DNA from 2 places in the Streptomyces desertarenae genome. Region 1 is predicted to be linked to the other one. Evidence: riboswitches for the same ligand, from Rfam matches in the RefSeq annotation. Region 1 holds a riboswitch; the other holds the start of a gene.
The links. Region 1 has a riboswitch for glycine ahead of gcvP (aminomethyl-transferring glycine dehydrogenase). Riboswitches for the same ligand answer to the same signal wherever they lie in the genome.
Positions count from the first base shown of each region.

Region 2: it holds a riboswitch for glycine, as region 1 does, so the genes downstream of both, gcvT (glycine cleavage system aminomethyltransferase GcvT) here and gcvP (aminomethyl-transferring glycine dehydrogenase) in region 1, are expected to answer to the same signal.

Region 1 is NZ_JBHUFU010000008.1:280,909-289,967, forward strand. Features, by position in the region: gene ACFSJS_RS15920 (CPBP family intramembrane glutamic endopeptidase) at 1-785, opposite strand, end outside; gene ACFSJS_RS15925 (glutamate-cysteine ligase family protein) at 969-2,462, opposite strand; gene ACFSJS_RS15930 (hypothetical protein) at 2,945-3,541, shown strand; gene ACFSJS_RS15935 (DUF5999 family protein) at 3,854-4,060, shown strand; gene gcvP (aminomethyl-transferring glycine dehydrogenase) at 4,202-7,108, opposite strand; glycine riboswitch at 7,171-7,287, opposite strand; glycine riboswitch at 7,289-7,384, opposite strand; gene ACFSJS_RS15945 (PRC-barrel domain-containing protein) at 7,545-7,922, shown strand; gene ACFSJS_RS15950 (DNA polymerase IV) at 7,838-9,059, opposite strand, start outside.
Region 2 is NZ_JBHUFU010000005.1:299,344-308,402, forward strand. Features, by position in the region: gene ACFSJS_RS11215 (serine hydroxymethyltransferase) at 1-373, opposite strand, end outside; gene gcvH (glycine cleavage system protein GcvH) at 489-866, opposite strand; gene gcvT (glycine cleavage system aminomethyltransferase GcvT) at 979-2,097, opposite strand; glycine riboswitch at 2,191-2,306, opposite strand; glycine riboswitch at 2,307-2,417, opposite strand; gene ACFSJS_RS11230 (AAA family ATPase) at 2,680-3,324, shown strand; gene ACFSJS_RS11235 (enhanced serine sensitivity protein SseB) at 3,374-4,150, shown strand; gene ACFSJS_RS11240 (enhanced serine sensitivity protein SseB C-terminal domain-containing protein) at 4,324-5,115, shown strand; gene ACFSJS_RS11245 (ABC transporter substrate-binding protein) at 5,349-7,010, shown strand; gene ACFSJS_RS11250 (ABC transporter permease) at 7,098-8,102, shown strand; gene ACFSJS_RS11255 (ABC transporter permease) at 8,102-9,055, shown strand.

The sequences.
Region 1 (9,059 bases):
CGCCCCCACCGCCGGTACAGCCACACGAAGACCACGCCCATCACCACGTTGCCGACGAATCCGCCGATCCCCTGGTAGAGGTGGTACGAGCCGCGCAGCAGCGAACTGCCCGCCAGCGCGGCGGCCGGGGACCACCCGAGCCGGTCCAGCCTGCGCAGCAGGTAGCCGACGACGATGACCTCCTCGACCACGGAGTTCTGGACCGCCGAGGCGATCAGGACCGGAATCTTCCACCACACGTCCGGCAGCGACTCCGGCACCACGGTGAGATTGAAGCCGCCCGCCTGCGCGGCCAGGTAGAACAGCAGCCCGCTGCCGCCGATGCCCGCCGCCACCAGCGCACCTCGGGCCAGGTCGGAGCCGGGGTGGCGCAGGTCGAAGCCGATCTTCCGCAGCCCCGGCCCGTCCCCGTCCCCGATCCCGTCCCGCGGCTCGCGGGTGAGGAGGTGGGCGACGAGCAGCACCGGCACCAGGGCGGTGGCGATGCCGAACAGCTGCCAGGCCAGGTCCAGCCAGGGCCGGTCGGGAGCGTGGGAGCCGTTGAGCCGGGCGGCCTGGTCCCTCAGTCCGCCCGGTCTGGTCAGCGCCCCGACGAAGCTGATGAGCGCCGACAGGCCGCTCGCGCCCAGCGACAGCGCCAGGACGATCAGCGTCTCGCGGCCCAGGAGCCGGCGCTCCGGTGCGGTGACGGCTCGGCCGGCCGCCCCCTCCGGACCGGCGGCCCCTGAGGGGCGCGCGCGGTCCGCCCCGCCGCGCTCCCGGTCGCGTCCGTCCTCGTCACGCATCCGCGCCCGCACTCCGCCTCCCGTTCGGCCTCACCGCTCCACCGGCCCGCACCCGTCGTCCCGGGGCCACGGGGACAGCTTGCCCCACCGGCTCCGGGAGGGGGCGGCGGGGGCGGCGCCGGACGGGCGCGGTCCCGCGGGGAGGCGGCTCACGGACGGGCGGCCCGCGGGCGGCCCGCGCGGCTACGCGCCGACCGGCCAGCCGTGCACCGGCTCCCCGGTGCGGGCCAGCTCGCAGTAGCGGCGGACCGTCGCCGCCAGCGCCTTCTCCCGGTCCAGCCCCTCGTCCAGGGCCCGGTGGTAGGTGGCGGCCTGCCAGGAGGCGCCGTTGACGCGGCGGCGGCAGCGCTCCTCGATGACCGACAGGTAGCGGTCCCGGTCCCCGGGCTCGATGCCCCAGGCGTCCAGGCCCTCGGCGGCCAGCGGCAGCAGTTCGTCCAGCACCAGCCGGTCCACGGGCACGGCCGAGAGGGAGCCCCCGCGTCCGCGCGGCCACCACAGACGGGCGTCCAGGCCGTGGCGGCAGGCGGTGTCGAAGTTCTCGCCGGCGACCGGGAACGGCATGCGGTTCCACACCGGCCGCGACTCGTCCGCCAGCGAACGCACCAGGCCGTAGTACAGAGCGGTGTTGGCCAGGACGTCGGTGACGGTGGGGCCGGCGGGCAGCACCCGGTTCTCCACCCGCAGGTGCGGCACCCCGTCCGCCACGCCGTACACCGGGCGGTTCCACCGGTAGATGGTGCCGTTGAGCAGGTTCATCTCGCTCAGCGAGGGGATGCCGCCGGCGTCCAGCACCTCCAGCGGGTCCTCGTCGTCGCAGACGGGCAGCAGGGGCGGGAAGTACCGGCGGTTCTCCTCGAACAGCTCGTACGCCGAGGTGATCCACCGCTCCCCGAACCAGGTGCGCGGCCGCACCCCCTGGGCGATCAGCTCCGGCGGCCTGGTGTCGGTGGCCTGCGTGAAGAGGGGGGGCCGGGACTCGCGCCACAGCTCGCGGCCGAAGAGGAAGGGCGAGTTGGCGCCCACCGCGACCTGGACGGCCGAGACGGCCTGGGCGGCGTTCCACACGTCGGCGAACCGGCCGGGCGTCACCTGGAGGTGCAGTTGCACGGAGGTGCAGGCCGCCTCCGGGGCGATGGAGGACGAGGCGTACCTGAGGTGCTCCACGCCCTCGATGTCGAGGACGACCTCCTCGCCGCGGCTGCTCATGATCTGGTCGTTGAGCAGGGTGTAGCGGTCGGCGGCGGTCAGGTTCGCGGACACCAGGTCGTCCCCGGTGAGCGTCGGCAGGATACCGATCATCACGATGCGCGCATCGACCTCGCCCGCCTTGCGGTCGGCATACGCCAAACCGGTGCGCAGTTCCTCCGCGAGCTGGTCCAGAACCCGGCCGGACATCCGGTGCGGAAGGATGTTGACCTCCAGATTGAACTGGCCCAGTTCCGTTTGGAAATCCCGGCTCGCGATGCGTTCCAGAACCTCGGTGTTCATCATCCGGGGCATCCCCTCGGCGTCCGCGAGGTTCAACTCGATCTCCAGCCCCATGAGGTCGCGGGGGCGGTCGAAGCGTTGCTCGTCCAGCAGCCGCCGCAACCCCAGCAGACACCTGTGGAGCTTGTCCCGGTATCGCTGGCGGTCGGACAGGGCGAACCCGCCGGCCTCGACCTTCTCGCCCATCGATGCGTCCCTCCTCTAATGGACCGTGCCCGGATGATGCCCCGCGGATGCGGGAGATAACGCCCCATGCGACAGTGGGGACCGATATCCTGGAGTCAGGCTTTCACCGGGCACATTCCATAGGCATGCGGCGTCACTGTCGGCATAACGGCGCTCACTCGTGAGAAACACCGAAAAGATACGGCCGACCGCATGGTCAGTCATGTTCCAGGTCAGCGCCCTATTGCCCGGAAAACCGCAGGCGAAACGTCGTTGCGAAATGTCCTGATGACCTCTTGCCGGTAACATGCGGGACAGCTAGTCGAAACCCCGGCCGAACACTCGTCGTATAAACTCCACAAAGCGGCGGGAGAAGCGTCCCCGGTGGGCGCCGATCCGCCGCGTCCCTCACTCCGGCCCTCTTCGCGGCCTTTTCCGTACGCCGACAGCGCCGTCCGCGCCAGCCGAGCACCACCGTGTCTCCGAGCGAGAGGCGACCCACCATGCCCCTGCGTGTCCAACCGGCCCCGGCACCCGCACTGCGCAGCGTGCACGCGGCCCTCGGTTCCCCCACCGGCCTCCGCGGCACCTCCGCCCCTCCCGGCCCCCCGGCCCGGACGGGAACCGTGCAGCCGGCCCTGCCCCTGCCCCTCCACGTGCTGGACGGGATCACGGCCGCGGACGGCCCGCCCCGTACCCGGCTGACCGGCTGGCGCTTCCTGCTGCGGGACGCGCACGGCACGGTGGGGGCCGCCGAGGCCACGCTCACCGCGGACGGCTGGACGTTCTCGCACTTCTGCGGAGGGCCCTTCATCACCTCCACCGAGACCGCGCTGGCGCGGGCCGACGCGCTGCCGGCGGTGTACCAGCCGCGGCTGCTGTCGGTGCCCGAGCTGTACATGATGACGCTGTGGCTGCACGGCGACACGGAGGCCGACGCCTCGGCCGGCGTCCCCGCCCCGTCCGACCTGCTGGTGCCGCTGGCCCCGGCGCCGCCGGGGATCGCCGCCCACCGGACGCACCGCGTCGACGCCCTGCTGCCGCTGCTGACCCGGCGCCTGGTGCCGCCCGCCCCGCCACTGCTGGGCACTCCCGCCTGACACGGACGCGGTGGGTCCGGTGACGGATCCGCGGACACGGGGCGCCCCCGGCCGACCGGTCCGGGGGCGCTCCGCTGCCTTCCCCGGACGATGGGCCCCGCAGGAGGAAGCGGCGCCACCCGAAAGGATGATTCTCGGAGGCGCAACCGCCCTCGGACGGGGTGCGGCACCGGACCATGGGGACAGCTGCACCGAAATCCCTGCGGAAACCATCCGGCGGGGCACCACTGGGACGACCGAGAGACACGGGGGGCGGCCATGGACGGCATGCCGAGCCGCAGCGCCAGCACACCGCAGCGAAAGAACTCCACCATGTGTCAGCACCAACCGCCCTGTCCGTCGGCCGACTCCGCCGACCGGGAGGCCGCCCACCTCGTGGCGCACCACCCGGAGCAGGGCTGGAGCCTGCTGTGCAACGGCGTCCTCCTCTTCGAGGACACCGGTGAACTGCTGCCGGACGGGCAGGTCGTCGCACCGCGCCGGCCACCGGCGGCCGGGCGCGTCACGACCGCCGCCTGACCGGGCTGCCCCGCGCCCGGGGCAGCCCGGGTGCGCAGGAGGGCCCCGCCGTGCGGCGGGGCCCTCCTGCGCACCCGTTCCCGCCCCGCCGCCCGCCCGGGCACGGAGCCCGGCAGGCCGCACGGGGCGGCGGAGCGGTCCTCAGTCCTCGTACGCGGCCGGTGACGGGCAGGAGCAGACGAGGTTGCGGTCGCCGTAGGCGCCGTCGATGCGCCGCACCGGGGGCCAGTACTTGTCGGCGGCCGAGACCCCCTGGGGGAAGGCCGCCTCCTCGCGACCGTAGGGGTGCGTCCACTCGCCGGCGAGCTGCGCCGCCGTGTGCGGGGCGTTGCGCAGCGGGTTGTCCTCCGCGCTCCACTCGCCCGAGGCGACCTTCTCGATCTCGGCCCGGATCGCGATCATGGCGTCGCAGAAACGGTCGAGCTCCGTCAGGTCCTCGCTCTCGGTGGGCTCGATCATCAGCGTCCCGGCCACCGGGAACGACATCGTCGGGGCGTGGAAGCCGTAGTCGATCAGCCGCTTGGCCACGTCGTCGATGCTGACGCCGGTGGCCTTGGTCAGCGGACGGACGTCGATGATGCACTCGTGCGCCACCAGCCCGCCCGGGCCGGTGTAGAGCACCGGGTAGTGCGGCTCCAGTCGCTTGGCCACGTAGTTGGCGCCGAGCACCGCCACCTGGGTCGCACGGCGCAGCCCCTCGGCGCCCATCAGCCGCATGTACGCCCACGAGATCGGCAGGATGCCCGCCGAGCCCCACGGCGCCGCCGAGATCGGCCCCACGCCCGTCTCGGGACCGGCGGCGGGCTGGAGCGGGTGGTTGGGCAGGTACGGCGCGAGGTGCTCGCGCACCGCCACCGGGCCGACGCCCGGGCCGCCGCCGCCGTGCGGGATGCAGAAGGTCTTGTGCAGGTTCAGGTGGGAGACGTCCGCCCCGAACTTCCCCGGCCGGGCCAGGCCGACCAGCGCGTTGAGGTTGGCGCCGTCGACGTAGACCTGCCCGCCCGCCTCGTGCACGGCGGCGCAGATGTCGGTGATGTGCTCCTCGAACACGCCGTGGGTGGAGGGGTAGGTGACCATCAGCACCGCCAGCTCGTCGCGGTACTTGTCGATCTTGGCCTGCAGGTCCTCGACGTCCACGTCGCCGTTCTCGCCCGTCCCGACCACCACCACCTTCATCCCGGCCATCACGGCGCTGGCGGCGTTGGTGCCGTGCGCGGAGGACGGGATCAGGCAGACGGTGCGCTGCCCGTCGCCGTTCGCGCGGTGGTAGGCCCGCACGGCCAGCAGGCCCGCCAGCTCGCCCTGGGAGCCGGCGTTGGGCTGGAGGGAGACCCTGTCGTACCCGGTGGCCTCCGCCAGGCCCTCCTCCAGCTCGCGGATCAGCGTCAGGTAGCCCTCGGCCTGGTCGGCGGGGGCGAAGGGGTGCAGGCCGCCGAACTCGGGCCAGGTGATCGACTCCATCTCGGTGGTCGCGTTGAGCTTCATCGTGCACGAGCCCAGCGGGATCATGCCGCGGTCCAGCGCGTAGTCCCGGTCGGCGAGGCGGCGCAGGTAGCGCAGCATCGACGTCTCGGAGCGGTACCGGTGGAAGACGGGGTGGGTCAGGTAGTCGTCGGTGCGCAGCAGCCCGGCGGGCAGGACCTCCCCGGCGGCGGCGTCCAGCGCCTCGACGTCCGCGGCCGTGGCGGAGACGCCGAAGGCCCCCCACACCGCGGCGAGCCGGTCGCGTCCGGTGGTCTCGTCGCAGGCGATGCCGACGTGGTCGGCATCGGTCTGCCGCAGGTTGATCCCGGCCTCCCGGGCGGCGGCGACGATCTCGGCGGCCCGTCCGGGCACTCGCGCGGTGACGGTGTCGAAGAAGGTGTCGTGCACGACCTCGACCCCGCCGTCGCGCAGTCCCTGCGCCAGGACGGCGGCGTGGCGGTGGGTGCGGCGGGCGATGGCCGCGAGTCCGTCGGGGCCGTGGTACACGGCGTACATGGAGGCCATCACGGCGAGCAGCACCTGGGCGGTGCAGATGTTGCTGGTGGCCTTCTCGCGGCGGATGTGCTGCTCCCGCGTCTGGAGGGCCAGGCGGTAGGCCGTGGCGCCGTCGGCGTCCACCGAGACGCCGACCAGGCGGCCGGGCAGGTTCCGCGCGAACTTCTCGCGCACCGCCATGAAGCCGGCGTGCGGGCCTCCGAAGCCCATCGGAACGCCGAAGCGCTGGCTGGAGCCCACCGCGATGTCGGCGCCCAGCTCGCCGGGGGAGGCCAGCAGGGTGAGGGCCAGCAGGTCGGCGGCGACGGTGACGACCGCGCCCAGCTCGTGGGCCTGCTCGATCACCGGCCGCAGGTCCCGCACGGCGCCCGAGGCGCCCGGGTACTGGAGGAGGACTCCGAAGACGCCGCGCTCGGCGGCGTCGTCGGGGATGCCGCCCGACAGGTCGGCGACGACGACCTCGACCCCGGTGGGCTCGGCGCGGGTCTCGATGACGGCGATCGTCTGGGGCAGGCAGTCGGCGTCGACGAGGAAGACGCCGTCCTTGACCCTGCCGGCGCGCCGGGACAGGGCCATGGCCTCGGCCGCGGCGGTGCCCTCGTCCAGCAGCGAGGCGCCCGCGGTGGGCAGCCCGGTCAGGTCGGAGACCACGGTCTGGAAGTTCAGCAGCGCCTCCAGGCGTCCCTGGGAGATCTCCGGCTGGTAGGGGGTGTAGGCCGTGTACCAGGCCGGGTTCTCCAGGACGTTGCGCAGGATGACCGGCGGAGTGAAGGTGCCGTAGTACCCCAGGCCGATCATGGAGTGCAGGACCCGGTTGCGCCGGGCGAGGGAGCGCAGCTCGTCGAGGACCTCCGCCTCGCTGCGGGCGCCGGGCAGCCCCAGCGCCTCGGCGCTCCTGATCGTCTCGGGCACCGCGGCCGCGGTCAGCTCGTCGAGCGACCCGTAGCCGACCTGGGCGAGCATCTTGGCCTGCTCGCCGGCGTCGGGCCCGATGTGGCGCTCTTCGAAGGGCCTGCCTCCCTCCAGTTCGGCGAGGGAAGCGGTGCGGGAGGTGCGGTCTGCTGTCATCTGCGGGGGCCTCCTGGTCTGCGCGACCTGCGAGGGCACCACGGCGCGGGTGCCCGACGGCCTCCCCCTCTGTCATCTCGACCTGAGAGCTTCACCGGCCGCGCCCGCGGACCGGCTTTCACCGTCGGTGAGGAGGGGCTGCGGCTCTCGCCCGTGGCCCGCCCTGCTTTCCAGAGTGACCTCACCCGCGCGGTACGTGAGCCTGAGAGATTCCGGGGAGGATTTGCTCCTTCGGCGCCCCCGGCGGCTGCCGGAGGACTCTCCCGCTCGGGGTCAACAGCCACTTCAGAGACTACCAGCGCATCCCGGAGGCGGACTCGACCGCGCCTCCGCGCTCCTTTCCGAGTGGCAGATGCGCCGGATGTGCCCTTTGGTTGTTTGTGGCAACCGTTTCCGAGCAGGTGTTCTCCTGCGCGAGGAGTTTGGAGGGACCGCCGTGCAGACCGACATCGACCCCCGGAACCTGATAGGCCTCAGGGCGATCGACCGCGACGGCCGGAAGATAGGCACCGTGGACGAGGTGTACCTCGACGATGCCACCGGCGTCCCGGAGTGGGCGGCGGTGCGCACCGGCTTCTTCAGCCGCGACGCCTTCGTGCCGCTGGAGCCCAGCGAGGTGGTGGGAGGGGTCCTCCGGGTGCCCTACGGGCGCGCCCTGGTCAGGGAGGCGCCGGACTTCGGCGTGGGCCGGCACCTCTCCCCCGAGCAGGAGCTCCGGCTCTACCACCACTACGGGCTGGACGTGCCGGGCGCCGGCGCGCCCGTGCCCGACGAGGACATGTCCTTCGGGCGGGTCGCGGGCTCGGAGCGCTGACCCCCCGGGCCCTCCCGCCCTCCGTCCCCCGTTCCCTCCCATGGCGCAAGCGGCTCGGAGAGCTCCAGCTCCGGGTCGTCCACCGGGAAGGTGCGCACCCTGCCCGGCGGCGTGCCGGGCCCCTCGAAGCGCACCGTGACCCGACCCAGGCCACTGCCCTGCACCCAGCCCGGCCCGTACCGCGCGTGCCGTACGTCCCGCCCGGGCGGCAGCCGGCGCACCGCCGCCTCCCCGGTCACCGGGTCCGCCTCCGACGAGGGGGCCGGGCCCGGTGGCCGGACCGCGCCGGGGACGGCCGCCCCCTCCCCGGTCGGGGCGAGGGCGGCGGCCTGCGCGAACAGGTCCTCCTGGGTGAAGTCCGCCAGGCCGCTCACGCCCACGCCCAGCAGCCGCACCCCCGCGGTGGTGTCGACGCCCTCGATGAGCCGTGCGGCGGCCTCCCCGACCACCGCCGGGTCGTCCGTCGGACCGCGCAGCGTCTCGGAGCGGGTGAGGGTGGAGAAGTCGTAGCTGCGCACCTTGACCACCACCGTGCGCCCGGACCGCCCCGCCGCCCGCAGCCGCTCGACGCAGCGGTCGGCCAGCCGTGCGACCTCCGCGTGGATCCGCGTGCGGTCGGTGAGGTCGGTGTCGAAGGTGTCCTCGACGGAGACCGACTTCGCGTCGCGTTCGGCGACCACCGGGCGCTCGTCGACGCCCCGGGCCATCAGGTGCAGGGCCGTGCCGTGCGCGCGGCCCAGCAGGCGCACCAGCTCCGCCTCCCCCGCTTCGGCGACCTCCCCCACCGTGGCGATCCCGGCCCGGCGCAGCGTCTGGCCGGTGGCGGGGCCCACGCCGGGCAGGACGCGCACGGGCATCGGCGCCAGCAGGGCGCGCTCGGTGCCGGGCGGGATGACCACCAGCCCGTCGGGTTTGGCCCGCTCGGAGGCGACCTTGGCGAGCATCTTCGATCCGGCCAGCCCCACCGAACCGCACAGCCCGGTGGCGGCCCGGATCTCCCGGCGCAGCCGCTCGCCGATCGCGCGGGCCCGCTGCTCCGACCACTCGCCGCCCGCCCCGGGGCCGGCGCGCCCGGCCTCCAGATCCACGAAGGCCTCGTCCAGGCTGAGCGGCTCCACCAGGGGCGACAGATCGCGC
Region 2 (9,059 bases), on a different contig from region 1:
CGCCGTGGGCCAGGTCCAGGCCGAGGATGGTGTCGCCCGGGTCGAGCAGGGCGAACATCGCCGCGGCGTTGGCCTGGGCGCCCGAGTGCGGCTGGACGTTGGCGGCCTCGGCCCCGAAGAGGGCCTTCACCCGCTCGCGGGCGATGTCCTCGATGACGTCGACGTGCTCGCAGCCGCCGTAGTAGCGGCGGCCGGGGTAGCCCTCGGCGTACTTGTTGGTGAGGACCGAGCCCTGGGCCTGGAGGGCGGCGACCGGGGCGAAGTTCTCCGACGCGATCATCTCCAGCGTGGACTGCTGGCGGCGCAGCTCGGCGTCGACGGCCGCGGCGACGTCGGGATCGACCTCGTGCAGGGAGGAGTTCAGAAGCGACATCCTGATCTTTCCGATCGTGGCGTGCGGGAGGCGGGCGGAACGGGCGGGCGGCCCGGGGCACCGGCGCTCGGGCCGGTGCCGGCCGGGGGACCGGCAAAGGTGCCGGCCGGGAGGGTCACTCGCCGGTGAAGGCGGCGTACTCGTCGGCGGAGAGCAGGTCCGAGGGCTCCTCCGTCACCCGCACCCGGAACAGCCAGCCGCCCTCGAAGGGGGCGGAGTTCACCAGCGCCGGGTCGTCCACCACGTCCTGGTTGACCTCGGTGATCTCGCCGGACACGGGCGCGTACAGGTCGCTGACCGACTTGGTCGACTCCAGCTCGCCGCAGGGTTCGCCCGCGGTCACCGTGTCGCCGACCTCGGGGAGCTGGACGAAGACGACGTCACCGAGGGCGTTCGCGGCGTGCTCGGTGATGCCGACCGTCGCCACACCGTCCTCGGCGGCCGACAGCCACTCGTGCTCCTTGCTGTAGCGCAGCTGCTGGGGGTTGCTCATGGCGTGATTCTCCTGGTGGGAAGGGGGGTGAGGAAAACGGGTCTTGCCAGGTGGGACGGGGCGGGACCGCCGTTCGGGCGGCGCGGCGCCGGTTGCCGGGGCCGCTGCGGGGTCAGCGCTCGCGCCGGTAGAACGGCAGCGCGACGACCTCGTACGGCTCGTGCGTACCGCGGATGTCCACGGCCACACCCTCCGTGCCGGGGGCGGCGTGGGCGGCGTCCACGTACGCCATCGCGATCGGCTTCCCCAGGGTGGGGGAGGGGGCGCCGGAGGTGACCTCGCCGATCACCGAGCCGTCCGCGCCGACCACCGCGTACCCCGCGCGCGGCACCCGGCGGCCGGCGGCGACCAGGCCGACCAGCGTGCGCGGCGGGTTCTCCCGCGTCCTGCGGGCGGCCTCCTCCAGGGCGGCGCGGCCGGTGAAGTCGCCGGGCTTGTCGAACTTCACCACGCGGCCGAGCCCCGCGTCGAAGGGGGTGGTCGCCCGGGTCAGCTCGTGCCCGTACAGCGGCATGCCCGCCTCCAGCCGGAGGGTGTCGCGGCAGGACAGCCCGCACGGCACCAGGCCCTCGGCCGCGCCGGCCTCGGTCAGCGCCGACCACAGCGCCTCGGCGTCGCCGGGGGAGACGAACAGCTCGAAGCCGTCCTCGCCGGTGTAGCCGGTGCGGGCGATCAGCGCCCGCACGCCCGCGACCGTGCCGGGCAGTCCGGCGTAGTACTTCAGCCCGTCCAGGTCGGCGTCGGTGAGCTTCGCCAGGACGGCGGGCGAGGCGGGGCCCTGGACGGCCAGCAGCGCGTACGCCTCGCGGTCGTCGCGCACGGCCGCGTCGAAGCCGTCGCGGCGCTCGGCGAGGGCGTCCAGCACCACCTGCGCGTTGGCGGCGTTGGCGACGACCAGGTACTCCTCGGCGCCCAGCCGGTAGACGATCAGGTCGTCCAGGATGCCGCCGGACTCCTCGCAGATCATGGTGTAGCGGGCCCGGCCCACCGGGACGGCGGACAGGTGGCCGACCAGGGCGTGGTCCAGCAGTTCGCCGGCCTGCGGCCCGGTGACGGTGATCTCGCCCATGTGGCTCAGGTCGAACAGGCCGGCGCGGGTGCGCACGGCGTTGTGCTCGTCGCGCTCGCTGCCGTAGCGCAGCGGCATCTCCCAGCCCGCGAAGTCCGTCATGGTCGCGCCGAGGGCGCGGTGGACGGCGTCGAGGGCGGTGCGTCGGGGGGAATCGCTCATGGTCGTGGCTCCCAGGCGAGGTGGCCGGGCCGCGGACGGGCCCGGCGGGACCGATGGACACGATGGACGGACGGGGGACGGTGGAGGACCAGGCCCTCCCCATCTGTCATCGGAACCTGAGAGGTTCGCCACAAGTCCGCACGGGCGGACCACGGCTTGCACCTTGGGTGGGACGCCTCCCGCGGGAGACGTCCGCTTTTCAGATGTGCCTCGCCCGCGCGGTATCGGGGCCTGAGAGATTCAAGGGAGGACTTGCTCCTTCGGCGCCCCGGAAACCCGCTGTGACCAGCGGTTCCCGGGAACTCTCCCGCGCGGGCTCAAGCGGCCGGTATGCAGTTCGCGCGCTCATCATCGCATGCCCGGCCCCGGGGCGGGCCGGGCGGGCGCGGAGCCGTGCGGAGGCGGCCGGACGCACCGCGCGGCGTGCCCCGCTGGGGTGCGCCCGCGAGCGGGGGGAAGGCGGAATGTGTCGGGACGCGCCCGGAATGGGTAGTCACCTTGTCCGCCGCCGTCCCGCTTGACACGCTCTGGGTACGGCCGCGGACACGTGGCGGACAGCGGGGAGGCCTACCAGTGAGCAGCCTGGAGAGCGCCTGTGCGGCGCAGGGCGGGGCCGGGGCGGTGCCGCGGCGCGCGCCGGCGCCGGCACTGGCGGGCGGGCGCGACCTGCGCGGGACGACGGGGGTGCGGGTCCTGCGCTTCCCCGCCGGGGACCGGGTGGTCGTCTCCGGCCTTCCGGGCAGCGGCAAGTCCACCCTGATCCGGCGCGTGGTGGCCGCCCACGAGACGGTGGTGCGGATCGACTCCCAGGACATGCGGGAGCGCTGGGAGGCGGGGCTGCCGGCCGGGCTGCCGTACGCCCTCTACCGCCCCCTCGTCCGCGCGGCCCACTACCTCGCCCTGGGCCGGGCGCTGGCCTCGGGGGCGAGCGTGGTGGTCCACGACTGCGGCTCCCAGAGCTGGGTGCGCCGCTGGCTGGCACTGGACGCGCGGCGCCGCGGCCGGGCGCTGCACATGGTGCTGCTGGACGTGCCTCCCCCGGTGGCGCTGGCCGGGCAGGCGGAGCGGGGCCGGGGGGTGTCGGCGTACGCCTTCGCCCGGCACCGCAGGGCGGTGCGGCGCCTGGTGGCGGAGTCGGAGGCGGGACGGCCGCCCGCGGGCTGCGCCTCGGTGGTGCTGCTGGACCGGGCGGCGGCCGGTGCGCTGCGCGGGGTCGTCTTCGACTGACGGCCCCCGGGCGCGCCGGACGGCCCCCGGCTGCCGATAGGGTTTTCGCATGACCATCCCGCAGCAGTACGGGCCGGGGGACGACGGCTGGCCCGGCAACGAGCTGGAGGAGGCCCTCGCCGCGTCCGTCGGCGTCCCCGGCGCGGGCGCCCGGCTGCTGGAGGTGCTCGGACGCAGCAGCCTGTGGGTGCCGCTGCCCGAGGGCGGCACGCCGGCCAGCCCCCACCTCGACCTGCCCACGGTCCAGCTCGACGGGGCGCCGTACGTGCCCGTCTTCAGCTCCCGGGAGCAGTTCCTGCGGGGCGCCGGCTCGCACCTGTCCTTCGCCGTCGCCCCCGCCCGCGAGTTCGCCCGCGGTCTGCCGCCGCAGGTGGGCATCGTGGTCAACCCCGAGGGCACGGTCGGCCTCCCGCTGCCCCCGCCGGCCGTGGCCGAGCTGTGCCGCGAGGGCGGCCCGGAAGGCGTGCCGGGGATGGCGAGCGGCGCCCGGGTGCGGCTCTTCGAGCCCGACTGGCAGGAGGAGCCGGTGGACTTCCTCGCCGCCGCGGCCGGGGAGCTCGCGGTGCTGCCGCAGGTCCGCAGCGCCCGCCGCGGCCTGGCCAGCATCGAGGGCGGCCCGCCCGCGCTGTTCGTCGGAGTGGAGCTGGACCTGCTCGACCCGCAGGCCCGCACGGCGGCGCACGACGCGCTGGGGCGCGCGCTGGGCCGGGAGCCGGTGCGCTGGCCCGTGCAACTGGTGCTGCTGGACGCGGCGCAGGACCCGGTCGTGGACTGGATGCGCCAGTGCGTCAGGCCCTTCTACGCACGCGCGGAGCAGCCGTACTGAGGCGCCCGGCCGGCCGCCCGCCCGCCGCGGGCTGAGTACCCGCGCCCAGGCGCGGATGAGTACTCCCGGCCCTGTCGGGTGCGGACCGTAAGCTGGTTGGATGTCGGGACGGGACGCGCGCGCGGCCCGGTGCGGGACGTACGGAGCACGCAAGGACGAGAAGGGGCGGCCACGTGAGCGCGGGTGGAAGCGTCGATCAGCTGCTGCACCAGGTGGCGCCCGGGCGGTACGACGCCTACGAGGCGCTGCTGCACGCCCTCGCCCGGGGCCGGGTGTGGATGCTGCTCTGGCACGGCCAGGCCGGCTCGCCCGACGCCCAGTACGGGAACATGGAGGTCGCCGGGCACGGCTACGCCCCCTGCGTGACGTCGGAGCGCGAGCTGGCCGCCTCCGGCTGGACGCGCGCGCACGAGGTGGTGGGCGGACGCGACGTCGCCGCCGCCCTCTTCCCCGACCGCTGGGGTCTGTGGCTCAACCCGCACGCGCCCGGCGGTGGCGTCGGCGTGCCCTGGCTGGACCTGCGCCGGATCGCCGGCGGGCTGGACCGGCTGCCCGCCGGGCCGCTGCGCATCGGCGAGCCGACCGTCGAGGTCCCCCACTTCTACGCCCAGCTCGTCCAGAACGCCCACCGCACCTCCGCCGTGCGCACCCTGCGCCGGGCCTGGGTGCAGCCCGCGCTGGGGGCGCCGTACCTGGTGATCGGCCTCGACCTGTACGACGGCAGTCCGCAGTCGGTGGAGTCGGTGCGCTCGATGATGCAGCGGTCGGTGGCCGCGGTGCCCGACGGACTGGCCGTCTCCACGGTGTCGATGGCGGACGACTACGACCCGGTCGCCATGTGGCTGAGGGCCAACTCCCGCCCCTTCTTCGACCGCGACGCCCACCAGGGGGCCGCACCGGCCGCCCCGGCGGCCGCCCCCGGCACCGGCACCGGGTACGGCTACGGCTACCCGCGCCCCTACTGAGCCGGGCGGTGGCGGACCGCCGGACCGCGGCGGTCCGAGGGGCCGGTGAGGGCCTGTGAAGGCCCGCTGGTTTCGCCCGTGTTGCACCTCTATGACCTGCGGTGTCGTCGTTCCGCGGTTCGGGTCTCAGGTCTATATCACCGACATGCGGACAGTTCACACCGCTGGTTGGGGGCAGTACTGTTCGGGCGACCAGCAGACCTTCCTACCGTCACCGACCCCTGAGGTGGAACATGCGAATAACCAGTTCCAGGGTCGTCCAGACGATCGCGGCCGCCCTCGCGGTTGGTGTGATCGCCACTGGATGTGCCAGCGAACGAGGCGAGAAGAGCGAGGGTGGGGACACCTTCGTCTTCGGCGCCGCCGGTGACCCCGGCTCCCTGGACCCGGCGCTGGCCAGTGACGGAGAGACGTTCCGGGTGACCCGCCAGGCCTTCGAGGCGCTGATCGAGCACGAGCCGGGCGGCACCAAGCTGGTCGGCGGGCTGGCCGAGTCCTGGGACAGCAACGACGACGGCACCGAGTGGACCTTCAACCTCCGCAAGGGCGTGACGTTCCACGACGGGGAGAAGCTGACCGCCGAGGCCGTCTGCAAGAACTACGACCACTGGTTCAACTGGACCGGGACGTACCAGAACAGCGCGGTCTCCTACTACTGGCAGACCATCTTCGGGGGCTTCGCCAAGAACGAGAGCGAGGACACCCCGAAGGCCAACTACAAGGGCTGCGAGGCCAAGGACGAGCTGACGGCCGTCATCAGCGTCCACGAGGCCTCCGCCAACCTCCCGGGCGGCTTCTCCCTCCAGGCGCTGGCCATCCACTCCCCGAAGGCCATCGACAAGTACGAGGCGCAGGAGGCCACCGGCGAGGAGGACGCCATCTCCTACCCCGAGTACAGCCAGAAGGCCGGCACCGTCGCGGGCACCGGCCCCTTCCGGATCGTCGAGTGGGACAAGGGCAACAAGGAAGTCACCCTCGAGCGCTTCGACGACTACTGGGGTGAGAAGGCCGGCGTCGAGAAGCTGGTCTTCCGCACCATCGCCGAGGAGTCCGCGCGCCGCCAGGCGCTCCAGGCCGGCAACATCCACGGCTACGACCTGGTCGCGCCGTCGGACGTGGCGACCCTGGAGAAGGAGGGCTTCCAGGTCCCGGTCCGCGGCGTGTTCAACCTCTTCTACGTGGGCTTCTCGCAGGAGGCCAACAAGGCCCTGCAGAAGAAGGACGTCCGCCGGGCCATCACGCACGCGATCGACCGGGAGAACATCGTCAAGACCCAGCTGCCCGAGGGCGGCGTGGTCGCCACGCAGTTCATGCCGGACACGGTCGACGGCTACTCGGACAAGGTCGCCACCTACGAGTTCGACTCCGCCAAGGCCGAGGAGCTGCTGAAGAAGGCCGGCGAGGAGGGCCTCGCCGTCGACTTCTGCTACCCCACCGAGGTGACCCGCCCGTACATGCCCGCCCCGATGGACATGTTCGAGCTGATGAAGACCGACCTGACCGAGGCCGGCATCAAGGTCAACCCCAAGCCCATGAAGTGGGCCCCGGACTACCTGGACGCCACCGAGGCCGGCAGCTGCGACCTGCACCTGCTGGGCTGGACCGGTGACTTCAACGACGCCTACAACTTCATCGGCACCTGGTTCGCCGGCTACGACAAGCAGTGGGGCTTCCGCGACGACGAGGTCTTCGACGCGATGAAGGCCGCCGAGTCCGAGCCGGACCCGGCCAAGCGGGTGGAGCTCTACAAGAAGGCCAACGAGGTCATCATGGACTACATCCCCGGCGTCCCGGTCTCCTCGTCCCCGCCGTCCATCGCGTTCGCCAAGGACGTCAACCCCCCGAAGGTCTCCCCGCTGACCCAGGAGAACTTCGCCGAGGTCTCCTTCAAGTAAACGCATGATCGCGCAGGTCCGCCCGGCCACGGCACCGATGTGGCCGGGCGGACCTGACCATGAGGACATAGAAAGGGGCATCGCGGGGTGTTGCGTCTCGTCGTACGAAGACTGCTGCAACTGATTCCCACCCTGCTGGGCCTGTCGGTTCTGCTGTTCGTCTGGCTGAACCGGCTTCCCGGCGGACCCGCGGCGGCCATGCTCGGTGAGCGTGCCACCGCCGCCGACAAGGCCCGCATCGAGGAGGCCCTCGGGCTCGACCAGCCGGTGTGGGTGCAGTACGGCCGTTTCCTGAGGCGGCTGTCCGAACTGAACCTGGGCGTGTCCACCCAGACCGGCCAGCCGGTGTGGGACGAGTTCGCCCGGCGGTTCCCCGCCACGGTGGAACTCGGCGTCGCGGCCATGCTCATCGCCATCGCCGTCGGCGTCCCGCTGGGCTACTTCGCCGCCCGCCGGCGCGGCAGCTGGCTGGACATCAGCGCGGTCTCCGGCTCCCTGCTGGGCATCTGCATCCCGGTCTTCTTCCTGGCCTTCCTGCTCAAGGCGCTCTTCGCCGTCCAGCTCGGCTGGTTCCCCAGCTTCGGCCGCCAGACCACCGGCATCGACGCCACCGAGGTGACCGGCTTCTACGTCCTGGACGGCATCCTCACCGGCGAGTTCGACGCCTCCTGGGACGCGCTCATGCACCTGGTGCTGCCGGCGCTCGCGCTCTCCTCGATCCCGCTGGCCATCATCACCCGCATGACCCGGGCCAGCGTCCTGGAGGTGCTCGGCGAGGACTACGTGCGCACCGCCGAGTCCAAGGGCCTGAGCCGGCAGGTGGTGCGCGGCCGCCACGTGCTGCGCAACGCGCTGCTGCCGGTCGTCACCGCCGTCGGCCTGCTGACCGGCGGCCTGCTGTCGGGAGCGGTGCTCACCGAGTCGGTCTTCGCCTTCGGCGGCATCGGCTCGTTCATCAAGGACGCCATCGACCAGAGCGACTACCCGGTCCTGGTCGGCTTCATCATGTTCATCGCGGCCGTCTACGTGGTCGTCAACCTGCTGGTCGACCTCGCCTACAGCCTTATCGACCCGAGAGTGCGGGTGCACTGATGAGCACCAAGACCGACAAGATCGACCGGCTCGCCGAACTCACCGCCGCCACCGACCACGCCGCGGGTGCCGGCCTGTGGGTCGAGGCGTGGCGGCGGCTGAAGACCAGCAAGATGGCCGTCATCGGCGCGTCCGTCATCGCCGTGTTCGTGGTGTTCGCGGTCATCGGCCCGTGGATCGCCCCCTACGACCCCACTGCGCAGCTGTGGCGGGGCGAGGTCCTCACCAACCAGAACGTCTTCGTCGGCCCCCGCGCCGAGAACTGGCTCGGACTGGACCACCTGGCCCGCGACGAGCTCTCGCGGCTGCTGGTCGGTGCCCGCCAGACGCTGCTGGTCGGCATCGTCGCCACGCTGCTGGGCTTCACCGTCGGCGCGCTGATCGGCGGCGCCTCGGGCGCCGCCCTGGTGCTGGGCGGCCGGGCCGGGCGCCGCTTCGACACCGTCGTGATGCGCGTCATCGACATGATGCTGGCGCTCCCCTCGCTGCTGCTGGCGGTGTCCGTGGCGGCGGTCCTGGGCCAGTCCCTGACCACCGTGATGATCGCGGTCGGCGTGGTGCAGATCCCGGTCTTCGCCCGGCTGCTGCGCGGCGCGATGCTGGCGCAGGGCGGCGCCGACTACGTGCTGGCCGCCCAGGCCCTCGGCGTGCGCAAGCGGCGCATCGCGCTCGGGCACGTGCTGCCCAACTCGCTGAGCCCGGTGATCGTCCAGGGCACCCTGAGCCTGGCCACCGCCATCATCGAGGCCGCGGCGCTGTCCTACCTCGGCCTGGGCAACCCGGACGCCGCCGTCCCGGAGTGGGGGGTCATGCTGGCCCAGGCGCAGGAGTACTTCGACAGCGCTCCGATGCTCGCGGTCTACCCCGCGCTGGGCATCATCATCACCGCCCTCGGCTTCACCCTGCTGGGCGAGGCGATGCGGGAAGCCCTCGACCCGAAACTGCGGAGTTGATCAC